Regions from separate parts of the Lysinibacillus sp. NPDC094403 genome, predicted to be linked through region 1. Evidence: riboswitches for the same ligand, from Rfam matches in the RefSeq annotation. Region 1 holds a riboswitch; the other holds the start of a gene.
The links. A riboswitch is a leader RNA that binds a small molecule or an ion and turns the genes downstream of it on or off. The one in region 1 is predicted to bind S-adenosylmethionine.
Positions count from the first base shown of each region.

Region 2: it holds a riboswitch for S-adenosylmethionine, as region 1 does, so the genes downstream of both, ACQKMV_RS20905 (bifunctional homocysteine S-methyltransferase/methylenetetrahydrofolate reductase) here and ACQKMV_RS22645 (O-acetylhomoserine aminocarboxypropyltransferase/cysteine synthase family protein) in region 1, are expected to answer to the same signal.

Region 1 is NZ_JBNNTL010000028.1:9,117-15,491, forward strand. It holds gene ACQKMV_RS22635 (homoserine dehydrogenase) at 52-1,038, opposite strand; gene ACQKMV_RS22640 (hypothetical protein) at 1,953-2,339, opposite strand; gene ACQKMV_RS22645 (O-acetylhomoserine aminocarboxypropyltransferase/cysteine synthase family protein) at 2,693-3,994, opposite strand; SAM riboswitch class I at 4,113-4,226, opposite strand; gene ACQKMV_RS22650 (glycerol-3-phosphate acyltransferase) at 4,523-5,155, shown strand; gene ACQKMV_RS22655 (DASS family sodium-coupled anion symporter) at 5,348-6,375, shown strand, end outside.
Region 2 is NZ_JBNNTL010000021.1:28,314-34,688, forward strand. It holds gene ACQKMV_RS20895 (protoglobin domain-containing protein) at 1-151, shown strand, start outside; gene ACQKMV_RS20900 (protoporphyrinogen oxidase) at 675-2,063, shown strand; SAM riboswitch class I at 2,189-2,288, shown strand; gene ACQKMV_RS20905 (bifunctional homocysteine S-methyltransferase/methylenetetrahydrofolate reductase) at 2,377-4,224, shown strand; gene metH (methionine synthase) at 4,217-6,375, shown strand, end outside.

The sequences.
Region 1 (6,375 bases):
AAAATGCCTATCATTCAAACAATTAGAACATTGTTGAATGATAGGCATCTATTATATTGTTACGACAAATCCAGCTCGCTTACCGATAATTTCCGCATAATCCTCAACCATTACACTAGCTGTCGGATACATACCTGCCCCAGGTCCAACTAGCGTTAATGTGCCAATATAATTTGTATCCAATGCCACAGCATTATTGACATCATCAACTGGATAAAGCGGATGTTCTTTATCAACTAACTGCGGTCCAACCTTCGCGACCACTTTACCATCTGCTAGCTTCTCAACCTCAGCTACGTGGCGATAACGTAAGCCGTTTTCACACGCTTCTTTTACTTGCTCTGTCGAAATACTATCAATGCCAACCACTTCGACGTCAGCCCAGTCTGGTTGTTCACCAAATGCCAAATCACTTAAAATCATTAATTTTTTAAAGGCATCCTGACCAGAGATATCATTATATGGATCTGCCTCTGCATAGCCTAAATTTTGTGCCTCTTTTAAAGCCGTTTCGAACGACCAGCCCTGTGAACGCATTTTCGTTAAAATATAGTTGGATGTCCCATTTAAAACACCCTGAATACGACTAACATCATTAACAAGCAAAATATTTTTCATCGTTTTAATAACTGGTACACCACCAGCAGTTGTAGCCTCAAAGCCAACAAAAACACCGTTTGCTTTTGCAAGGTCCTGTAGCTCTAAGCCTCGCTTGGCGAACATTACTTTGTTAGCTGTGATGACATGACATTTATGTTCAACAGCGCGCTTTAAGTAAGTAAATGCTGGCTCCTCATTGACGATCGCCTCAAAAACAACTTGTATACCCGGTTCTGCTAAGACTTCATCCATACTAGTTGTCATTAAATGTGCTGTGCCTGGTACACGTTCACGGCTAGCATCTGTAACTAAAATTTTTGCTACTTCTAGCTCAATTCCTAATTTATTTTTAAGCTCTTCGCGCTTTTCGTTTAAAATATGGTAAATTCCTTGACCTACCGTTCCAAATCCTAATATAGCTGCCTTTATAGTTGCCATTGTTGTTATTCCCTCCAACTTACATTCCGCAGTTTCATTATATTTATTTCGTCTCAGCTTAATTCGTACAGATTTTGAATTGTGCGCCGACTTTACAAAGCAGGTCAACTTGCCGTGTCTCTAACACTTCGTTTTCAATCAGATATTTAGTCATGTTGTTTCACTCTCGCTACAAAAATATTCCGAATAAAGATACAAAGTCTGTGAAACAAACAAATTCAAATAATTCAAAATTCAACTTAAAGAAAATTGTAACGTAAATACATACATTGCACAAGAAAAATCTTTCTAGGATGGACATTTGTTTCCTCTAGGAGTGCAAAAGAAATCGTTTTCATCCCTTTTAATAATGATTTTTCACTTGATCTATATTAATTGAACAAATATTGACGATTCTTTATAAAAAATAAGGATCATCACCATAATGTGTGGTTGATTTCCGTTTCGACTGAGGGCGTTCGATGAGCCGCTTGGGCCAACAGGATGTTGGTCACGAAGGCGTTATCACAGGATGTGATGTTCTTAGCCTTCGTTCCCCTATTTGCTCGCTCCAGGGTCCGGGCCAACAGATGTCTTTTGCGCGAAAGCGAAGCGGCAACGGCACCGACGTTGGTCGCGAAGGATGTGATGGTTTTAGCCTTTGCTACTCTATTGCTGATCCCCAAGGAGTCGCCCAGTCAGAACGAAGATTAACTTATATATGGCATAAATTTTTAACAAATGTCATCCACAACTTTTGGTGATGTACCAAAAATAAATGCCTTTCTTCTATTATATATGTATGTAAAGACATTCATAAAAATTGTTCTTTTAAAATATATTAATAAAAATTTTTTTCTGTATATTTCATCATCTAATTTAAAAAGCTCATTCCCTGTAGCAGCAGAGAATGAGCCCGATTATATGAGGGATAATTAGCTAGCTTTGGCTAGCAATTTATAACGATATTGAGTTAAAGCTTGTTGCACCAATCCTATTTCCTCTTGCGTGAAATTTGGTATTGCATACGTACGTTCAACTAATTGGAATGTACCGTATTTTAAGTAATACTCTGTCGCAGGTAGAGGAATATGATTTGCTCCATAGCTTTCATAAGCTTCGAAAACTTCTTTTACTGTATAACCTTCCTCTTTGCCATAAACGATTTCCTTAAACGTAGAATGTCCAAAGATCTCTTTCCATTTACGCTCAACTGACGCAAGTATGTTTTGAATGGACATGTTGTTCACAAATACATGACCTTCATTTAATTCATAAATAAGATAAGATGCTATGTTTTGCGCACTATAAACATTTCCCATTTAAAAACACTCCTTATCATCAGTTTTTGTAGATAAGAGTAGCTACTGGCTGAGCAACTACTCCTCTTTATATATTCAAAAGTGGGGGAGCACTTATGAAAACTAAATTAGTCTATAAATTGGTTCTAGGTTGGTAGCCTTTCGAACACTTTTCTTAATCCCTAGTATAAAACAAGGATTTAAGTAAGTCAATAATACTTATAAAATTACTTGGTATTAATTTTAAACAATTTCCTTACTCTCACCAAATGAGGCGAGCGGATGATGCAGCAACGTTTTACGCATTACCAAATGAGGCCAATCGAATGAGAAAATACGTAAACGCTACAACATTAACCAATGTTTTTTTATTATTATGCTTCTACTTGTTGTTGTGAAGCTGTTACTTGTTCAATAGCTTGTTCTAAATCTGCAATAATGTCCTCTATTGCCTCTAGACCGATGGATAAGCGAATGAGCGACTCGGTTACGCCAGTTTGGATTAGCTCTTCAGCTGATAGTTGCTGATGTGTAGTAGATGCAGGATGAATAATTAATGATTTGGCATCCCCTACATTTGCTACGTGCGAGAATAATTTCACACTATCGATTAATTTACGTCCTGCTTCACGTCCACCTTTAATACCGAAAGTAAGCACTGAACCGAAGCCATTTCTCAAATATTTTTTTGCTAAATCATGAGTAGGGAAATCTTCTAAGCCATTGTAATTTACATATTCCACAGATGGGTGGTTTCGTAAATATTCAGCTACTGCTAGTGCATTTTCATTGTGTTTAGGAATACGCAAATGAAGCGTTTCTAATCCTTGTAATAAATTAAATGCTGCATCTGCACTTAATGTTGGTCCAAAGTCGCGTAGTAATTGTACACGCAGTTTTGTGGCAAATGCAGCTGCTGCTGTGTCAATACCATAACGCAAACCATGATATGAAGCATCTGGTTCAGTAAAGCCTGGGAAACGTCCACGAGTCCAATCAAACTTCCCTGCATCTACTACAACGCCACCTAAAGTTGTACCATGGCCGCCAATCCATTTTGTTGCGGAATGAACGACGATATCAGCACCGAAGTCAATTGGTGTAGAGCCATATGGCGAAGCAAATGTGCTATCAATAATTAATGGCAAGCCGTTTTCATGTGCAATATTTGCTACCTTTTCAATATCTAGTACCTTTAAACTTGGGTTCCCGTAAATTTCAGCGAACACGGCCTTTGTTTTATCAGTAATAGCTGCTCGGAAATTTTCTGGATTTGTTTCGTCTACGAAAATCGTTTTAATACCGTAGTTTGGTAGTGTGTTGGCGAATAAATTATAAGTACCTCCGTATAAAGAGCTAGCTGCAACAATTTCATCCCCTGCACCTGCAAGATTTAAAATGGAAAATGCGATTGCTGCTGCACCAGATGAAAGTGCTACTGCTGCTGTACCGCCTTCTAATAAAGCGACTCGCTTTTCAAAAACATCTACAGTTGGGTTTGTAATGCGCGTGTAAATATTGCCAGCTTCCTCTAAGGCAAAAAGACGTTGCGCATGAGCAGTGTCTTTAAAAACGAATGCCGTTGAGCGATATACGGGTACTGTACGAGATCCTGTTACCGGGTCTGGCTCTTGGCCACCGTGTAACAGCAATGTTTCTGGTTTAAAATTTGTCATTGTATACCTCCAAATGGTTATTTTTTTACGATGGTACCGGAGATGAGGAGGATTTTTTCAGTAGAAAACAAAAAACCCTCTTCAGCTAAGAAGAGGGTTGCGGTTGCAAGTTTTCCTCCCCTTATCTGCCAGATCCAAATAAGAATCTGTAGGAATTAGCACCTTAGCAAGTTCGTCACTTACTGGTTGCCGGGCATCATAGGGCCTATCCCTCCGCCGCTCTTGATAAGAGTATGAGATTCAATTTCCATCGTTGTTACACAGTATAAAACATAGACTTTTTCTCTGTCAACACTAAAATTTTATTTTTTCCGAAACTTCTGTCTGCTTTTTTATGTAATACAAACGCATACACTATTTTAATATTTAATAGTTTATCACCAAAACGTGGGGTTGATTTCCGTTCCGACTGGACGCTTTCCTAGGGGCGTCCAGCCTCCAATCAAATTATATAAATGGTATAGATTTAAACAAATTTCACTCCTATCTTTTGGTGATGAGCCTATTTATTTAGAAAGGAGGACTTTTATGATAAAGGCCGTTATCATTTTTCTTCTTGCTGGTTATTTTATTGGCTGTATTCACGGTTCTAAAGTTGCTCAATTTTTATCCGGAGTAGATCTAAAAAAGTCTGGTTTTGGCAATGCAGGTGCCTCTAATGCAACACTTTCCCTTGGATGGAAATACGGTATCTTAGTTGCACTTATCGATATCGGTAAAGGCGTTGCAGCTATTATCGGTGCTCATGTCTATCTAGCAGATACTACACAATTAACAGAAGTACAAGTTTGGCTCTTTACCTATATCGTAGCTGCCGGTGTCATTCTAGGTCATAATTTTCCATTTTATATGGGCTTCAATGGTGGCAAAGGAACTGCTTCAATCATCGGGATATTACTTGCGGTCGATTGGAAAATTGGCTTATTTGCACTCATTTTATTTGTTATTTTATCTTTCGCTACGAACTATTTAATTGCCGGTGTACTTGAATTTTATCTTGTTTTTTGTACAGCCACATATTTATGGATTCCTGGAGTTGGCCCAACGATTATAGCCTTATTACTTTTTGGCATAGCGCTCATTTTGCATCTCGAAAATATTAAACGATTAATACAGGGAACTGAGCCTAAAGTGACCTCTGCATTCAAAAAGAAAAAATAATATCTTTTGGAAATTTTCGTCTTTTCTGTGACCGCATTTTTTCTCGTAACTGCCCGTTATCGCTATAAATTGAGAGTATTTCACATGTAAATTTTCTTTACAATAAATAAACAAATTACTTTCTTAATAAAGCATTTTACTAGCCGATGTTACAGGAAATAATATCCACGTTTATAGAAAGGATGAAAAAGTATGTCTACTTCTGAACAAGCAAAATCGAAACGTAATTTGAAGCCGCTCTGGATTGGATTAGCTTTCGCTTCACTAATTATCATTATTTTTTTACCTAATAACGGCGATTTACCTGTAGCTGGACAACGGGCTTTAGCTATCTTAGCTTTTGCAGTCATTCTTTGGGTTACAGAAGCTGTCTCCTATCCCGTTAGCTCTGCCATGATTATTGCTCTTGTTACAATTTTATTAGGGTTGGCTCCGTCAATGGAAGATCCAGCAAGAGCGCTAGGAACATCGGATGCATTAAAATTAGCATTAAGTGGATTTAGTAATTCTGCAGTTGCACTCGTAGCCGCAGCTCTTTTCCTAGCGGCAGCCATGCAAATTACGAATTTACATAAACGTCTTGCACTATGGATACTTTCACTAGTAGGGACAAAAACGAAAGCCATTGTATTCGGTGCTATTTTAGTATCTATTGCACTCGCATTCTTTGTCCCTTCTGCTACTGCACGTGCAGGCGCAGTTGTCCCAATACTACTCGGAATGGTAGCAGCATTTGGGTTACCACTTGATAGTCGACTTGCTGCTTTACTTGTCATTACCTCTGTGCAAGCTGTCTCCATTTGGAATATCGGTATTAAAACGGCAGCAGCTCAAAATATGGTCGCTTTAAATTTTATTAAAGAACAATTTGGTGTTGATATTTCTTGGGGTTCTTGGTTACTTTACGCTGCCCCCTTCTCAATCATCATGTCAGTAGCTCTATTTTTCATTATGATTACACTAATTAAGCCTGAAACAAGTAATATTGAAGGCGGTAGAGAAGTAATCAAAAAACAGCTTGCGGAACTTGGTCCATTAAAAGCTCCTGAAATTCGTTTAATCATAACATCGGTAGTTTTACTATTTTTCTGGTCTACCGAGGGCAAACTTCACCCATTCGATACGACAACCGTCACAATCGTTGCAATCGCCATTTTATTAATGCCAAAAATCGGGGTCTATTCGTGGAAGCAAGTTGAACCGCATATTCCTTGGGGGAC
Region 2 (6,375 bases), on a different contig from region 1:
GGAAGCTATGACCGAGGCCAAAGAACAAAATGGTCGGATGGAAAAAGAAGTACAAGCAATAGTAGAAATTCTAGGCGATTTAGGTATTGCCTTTAATGAAGTGAAAAATTCTGCTAAAACGTTAGCTAGCTTTGCACAAAATTTAAATTAATTAAGAGAAAAGTAAAAGGCGAAGAAATAGTGTTTAAATTTTTTTAGGTGCTACACACTTCAGGGTATAAATAACACTATATCAACTGTTAATATATAGTATCTATTATGTAGATAAAAGCCTCTAGTGAACATGTACTGTTTAATTCAATATATGCTATGAAACAAAAGGAGCTATCCAAACGCTGGATAGCTCCTTTCATGTCGTTGAAAAACTATTATGTCAATGAAATTAGGAGTCCTATTAAATAAAGTATGGCTCTTCGGCAAAACGAGAGGTTGATCTCCGTTCCGACTGTTCGATGAGCAGCTTTGGGCAACGAATGTTTTCTGTGCGAAAGCGTAGCGGCAGCAACAAATGTTTTCTGTGCGAAAGCTAGTAGACTGAAACGGAAATCACATCTAAAGCGCCACAACATTTACGCTGGTTAGCTCCATTTTTGCTAAATTTGTAAAGGGTTTAACGTAATTTTTCGATAAAAAAGTTTATACTGAATAAAGAACTAAAAATAGGGGCGGTTAATATGAAAACAGTTGTTGTATTAGGTGGCGGAATTACGGGATTGTGTACGATGCATTATTTACAACGCCAAGTTCAGGAGAAAAATTTAGATGTAAAACTTGTGCTTGTTGAAAAAAATACATACCTTGGTGGCAAGCTTCACTCTGCATACGAACAAGGTTTCATCATGGAAACAGGTGCAGATTCTATTGTAGCGCGTCATAAAGGTGTCATGGAGTTAGTAGAGGAACTTAATTTTGAGCACAATCTTGTGTACAATGAAACGGGTGTTTCATATATTTACACAAATAATGAGCTACATGCCATCCCAGCAGACTCAACGTTCGGTATTCCTATGAGCTTACAATCTCTTGAGGAAAGTACGCTTGTATCAGAGGAAGGTAAAAAAGAAGCATTAAAGGATTTAACAATGCCAAATGAAGAGTTTACAAAGGAAAGCTCTATTGGGGAATTTTTAACGTATTATTTAGGTGAGGAGCTTGTTCAAAACCAAATAGCACCCGTACTTGCAGGTGTATATTCGGGAGATTTAAATCAACTTTCAATTGCTTCCACTTTACCGTATTTAATTGATTACAAAAATGATTACGGTAGTATTATTAAAGGTTTCGATGCAAATAGGGAACAATTTGTGAAAGCATCCAATAAAAAATTTATTTCATTTAAAAATGGTTTATCATCACTAATTGATAGGCTTGAAGAAACATTAACGGATGTAGAAGTTATAAAAGGAATTGCCACTACTAGTGTTAAAAAGCAGGAAAATCAATACCTTGTTACATTAGCAAACGGTAAAATGATAGAAGCAAATCATGTTGTAATGGCACTGCCAAATGAATCGGTACAAAGCTTATTGCAGGATAAATCTTTGAACTGTTATTTTGAACAATTCAATACTGCATCCGCAATTACGATTTATTTAGGGTTTGATGTACCTGATAATAGATTACCAGCAGATGGAACAGGCTATATAGTATCCCATAATTCAGATGTTATTTGTAATGCAGCAACGTGGACAAGTCGTAAGTGGAAACATACCTCATCCGAAGGAAAACTACTTGTACGACTTTTTTATAAGAGCATTAACCCTGCGTATGAAAGATTGCGTATAATGACAAATGAAGAGTTAGCAGCTGTTGCCCTAGAGGATGTAAGAAAAAGCTTGGGGATTGAGGAAAAACCAACTGTTGTCGATGTGACAAAATGGATTGACCAGATGCCGAAGTATGATTTGGCACATCGTGAAGCGTTGCAAGGTTTAGTGCAAGAGCTTGAGAAAAACTATCCCAATTTATCGATAGCGGGATGCTCTTATTTTGGAGTAGGCATAGGTGCATGTATTCAAAATGGTAAAAAAATTGGTGAAGAACTTGCTGGAAAACTATCGTAATTGTCTGATATAAATCAAAATATTATATTTTTCGCAAAAATTATCCTGTGTTCAGTGAAATAGTCTTGACTCAATCGTTTGTAAACGTTATGATTCTTTTAATTATTTAAAAAATTCATACTAAATTCTTATCAAGAGAAGCTGAGGGACTGGCCCTATGAAGCTTCAGCAACCAACTTATTGTCAGGTGCTAAATCCAGAAGACCATTGTGTCGAAGATGAGAAGGAAAACAATTACGAAACGTTAAAGCCTTCTTTTTATGTAAAAGAAGGCTTTTTTATTTTCATAAATAAGGGAAGAGAGGCTAGTTTCATGGGATTGCTTGAAAGGTTAAAAACAAATGTTCTTACAGCAGATGGTGCAATTGGTACAGTTTTATATGGTTATGGCTTGGAGTACTGCCATGAGGAAATGAATATACAAAAACCTGAATTAATTGAAAAGATTCATAGAGAATATATAGCAGCTGGAGCCGATATTATTCAAACGAACACTTACGGTGCTAATGCAATAAAATTAGCCCGCTATGGATTAGAATCTCGTGTGCAGCAGTTTAATGAAGCTGCTATAACGATTGCAAAACGAGCGGCGGCAGAGGATGGACAATTTGTCTTAGGTACTATTGGGGGAATCCGCGGTATTCGAAAGAGTGACGCAACGTTAGAGGAAATTTTAGCAACGGTTGATGAGCAAGCTACTGTTTTACTTGCAGGAAATCCAGATGGCCTTTTACTTGAAACATATTATGATTTTGAAGAACTAACAGCAACTTTAACAATGCTACGAACTAAAACAATATTACCGATTATTGCTCAAGTTTCTATGCATGAACCAGGAGTTTTACAAAATGGAATGAGTTTAAATAACGCTTTACATGAACTTGAAGCGCTAGGTGCTGATATCGTAGGTGTTAACTGTCGCTTAGGTCCGCACCATACTATTCAAGCATTTGAAGGTGTAGAGCTTCCTGAAAAGGCTTTTATGTCGGCATATCCGAATGCCTCTCTTCTTGACTTGGAGGATGGCCGTGTCGTTTATGAATCAGAGGCAGATTATTTTGGGCGAGCAGCTGTAGCACTTCGTGACCAGGGGGTGCGTTTAATTGGTGGCTGCTGTGGTACGACACCAAAGCATATTGCTGCTGTGAAAAAGTACTTAGAGGAGCTATCTCCAGTAGAGGAAAAGTACGCGAAGCCCGAAAAAGTAGAGGTTTTACGTGAAGCAGAGCCACCAAATTACGAGCCATTACATGTAAAAGTAAAACGTGAACGCTCAGTTATAGTGGAATTAGATACACCAAGACATTTAGAGATTGAGGGCTTTATTAAAGGGGCAAAAAAATTATATGAGGCGGGCGCAGATGTCATCATGATGGCAGATAATTCACTTGCTTCCCCAAGGATTAGCAATGTCGCAATGGGTGCCTTACTGAAAGAAACGCACGGGGTACGCCCGATGACACATATAACATGCCGAGATCGTAATTTAATTGGTCTTCAATCACATTTAATGGGATTAAATGCACTAGGGATTCATGATATTTTAGCAGTTACTGGAGATCCGACAAAGGTAGGCGATTTCCCAGGGGCAACTAGCGTTTATGACGTATCATCAATGGAGCTAATCCAATTAATAAAACAATTAAATGAAGGTGTATCGTTCTCAGGGAAACCACTTCGTAAAAAGGCGAATTTCTCTGTAGCTGCTGCGTTTAATCCTAATGTACGTGTGCTGGATAGAGCTGTCTCTCGATTAGAAAAGAAAATTGAACATGGGGCAGATTATTTTATTTCACAGCCTGTTTATACAAAGGAAAAAATCGTGGAAATTTACGAGGCAACAAAGCATTTAGAAACACCAATTTATATAGGTATTATGCCAGTAACGAGCTATAAAAGTGCGGAGTTCTTACATCATGAAGTACCGGGCATCAAGCTATCAGATGATGCGTTAACGCGTATGAAGGCTTGTGGGGATGATAAGGAACGCGCAACACTAGAAGGGATTGCAATTGCCAAAGAATTAGTAGAAGTAGCAGCGGAATATTTCAATGGAATTTACCTCATCACACCATTTTTACGCTACGATATGACACTAGAATTAATGAAATTTATTGAGCAATTGGATGAACAGAAAAAAGGGGTAAGTATAAATGGCTAAGCACTTGATTGAAGAGCAACTAGAAAAACGAATTTTAATTCTTGATGGCGCAATGGGTACAATGCTACAAAATGAAAATTTATCAGCAGAGGATTTTGGCGGCGAGGAATATGATGGCTGTAATGAAAATCTCGTGCTAACTAGACCAGATGTGCTTGAAAAAGTTCATCGAAAATACTTAGAGGCTGGAGCAGATATTATTTGTACAAATACATTTGGAGGTACACCACTTGTATTAAATGAATATGATCTTGGTGCGAAGGCAGAAGAAATCAATAAACGGGCTGTGGAAATTGCACGCAAAGCAGTGGATGAGTTTTCAACATCCGACTGGCCACGTTTTGTAGCAGGGGCAATGGGACCAACTACAAAAACCTTATCGGTTACAGGTGGAATTACATTTGATGAGTTAGAGGAAAACTTTTATGTTCAGGCAAAGGCATTAATCGAAGCCGGAGCTGACGTTCTGTTGCTAGAAACTAGTCAGGATATGCTGAATGTAAAAGCAGGGACATTGGGGGTATCTCGTGCCTTTGAGGCAACTGGAAAAGAGCTTCCTGTGATGATATCTGGAACAATTGAACCGATGGGAACGACACTAGCCGGTCAAACAATTGATGCTTTTTATATTTCCATCGAGCATATAAAGCCATTGTCAGTTGGCTTAAACTGTGCGACTGGACCAGAATTTATGACTGATCATATCCGTTCGCTAGCAGAACTTTCAACAGGTTATATTAGCTGTTATCCGAATGCAGGCTTACCTGACGAGGAAGGCTGCTATCATGAGTCGCCTGAATCACTGTCACAAAAACTAAAAGGCTTTGCAGAAAAGGGCTGGCTGAATATCGTCGGAGGTTGCTGTGGTACAACGCCAGCACATATTGCTGCTATTCGAGAGGTGCTAAAGGACGAAAAGCCTCGCCAATTACCAGAAGCAACACATGGTCATGTAGTATCAGGTATAGAGCCGCTGGTGTATGACGATTCTATGCGTCCATTATTTATTGGAGAACGGACAAATGTCATCGGCTCTCGTAAGTTTAAAAATTTAATTATTGATGGGAAGTTTGAGGAAGCAGCAGAAATCGCGCGTGCTCAGGTGAAAAATGGAGCACATGTTATCGATATTTGTTTAGCAAATCCTGACCGTGATGAACTAGCGGATATGCGTGGCTTTATGCAGGAGGTTGTAAAAAAAGTAAAAGTACCTCTTGTTATTGACTCGACAGATGAAAAAGTAATTGAGGAAGCACTTAAGTTTTCTCAAGGGAAAGCCATCATTAATTCTATTAACTTAGAGGATGGAGAGGAGCGTTTTGACGCTGTTTTACCACTAGTAAAAAAATATGGAGCTTCTTTAGTTGTAGGTACAATCGATGAGCAAGGCATGGCGGTTGATCGACAACGCAAGCTAGAGATTGCTGAACGTTCATATAAATTGTTAACAGAAAAATGGGGTATTGCTCCTGAAGATATTATTTTTGACCCATTAATGTTCCCAGTAGGTACAGGAGATGAGCAATATATTGGATCGGCACTTGAAACGGTAGAAGGAATTCGCCTTATTAAAGAAAAAATGCCACGTTCATTAACGGTGCTTGGTGTAAGTAATATTTCGTTCGGATTACCACCAGTAGGTCGTGAAGTATTGAATGCCGTATATTTATATCACTGTACTCTTGCTGGTTTAGATTATGCAATTGTTAATACGGAGAAGCTAGAACGTTATGCATCTATTCCTGAGGAGGAAATTAAGCTAGCTAATGATTTACTCTTTAATACAAATGATGAAACATTAGCTGTCTTCACAGATTTCTATCGTGATAAAAAGAAGGAAAAAACAGAGGCAGATATTCCGAAAACAGTAGAAGGTCGCTTAGCTTACTATATTTTAGAAGGGACAAAGGAAGGGCTTATTGAGGATTTAGATGCTGCTCGTAAAATTTTTGAAGCACCGCTTGATATTATTAATGGACCATTAATGGATGGGATGGCAGAGGTTGGCCGTTTATTTAACGATAATCAGCTCATCGTAGCAGAAGTATTACAATCAGCAGGAGTTATGAAGGCAGCCGTGGCACATCTAGAGCAATTTATGGAGAAAAATGAAGAGAGTGCTGGCAAGGGGAAGATGGTACTTGCTACTGT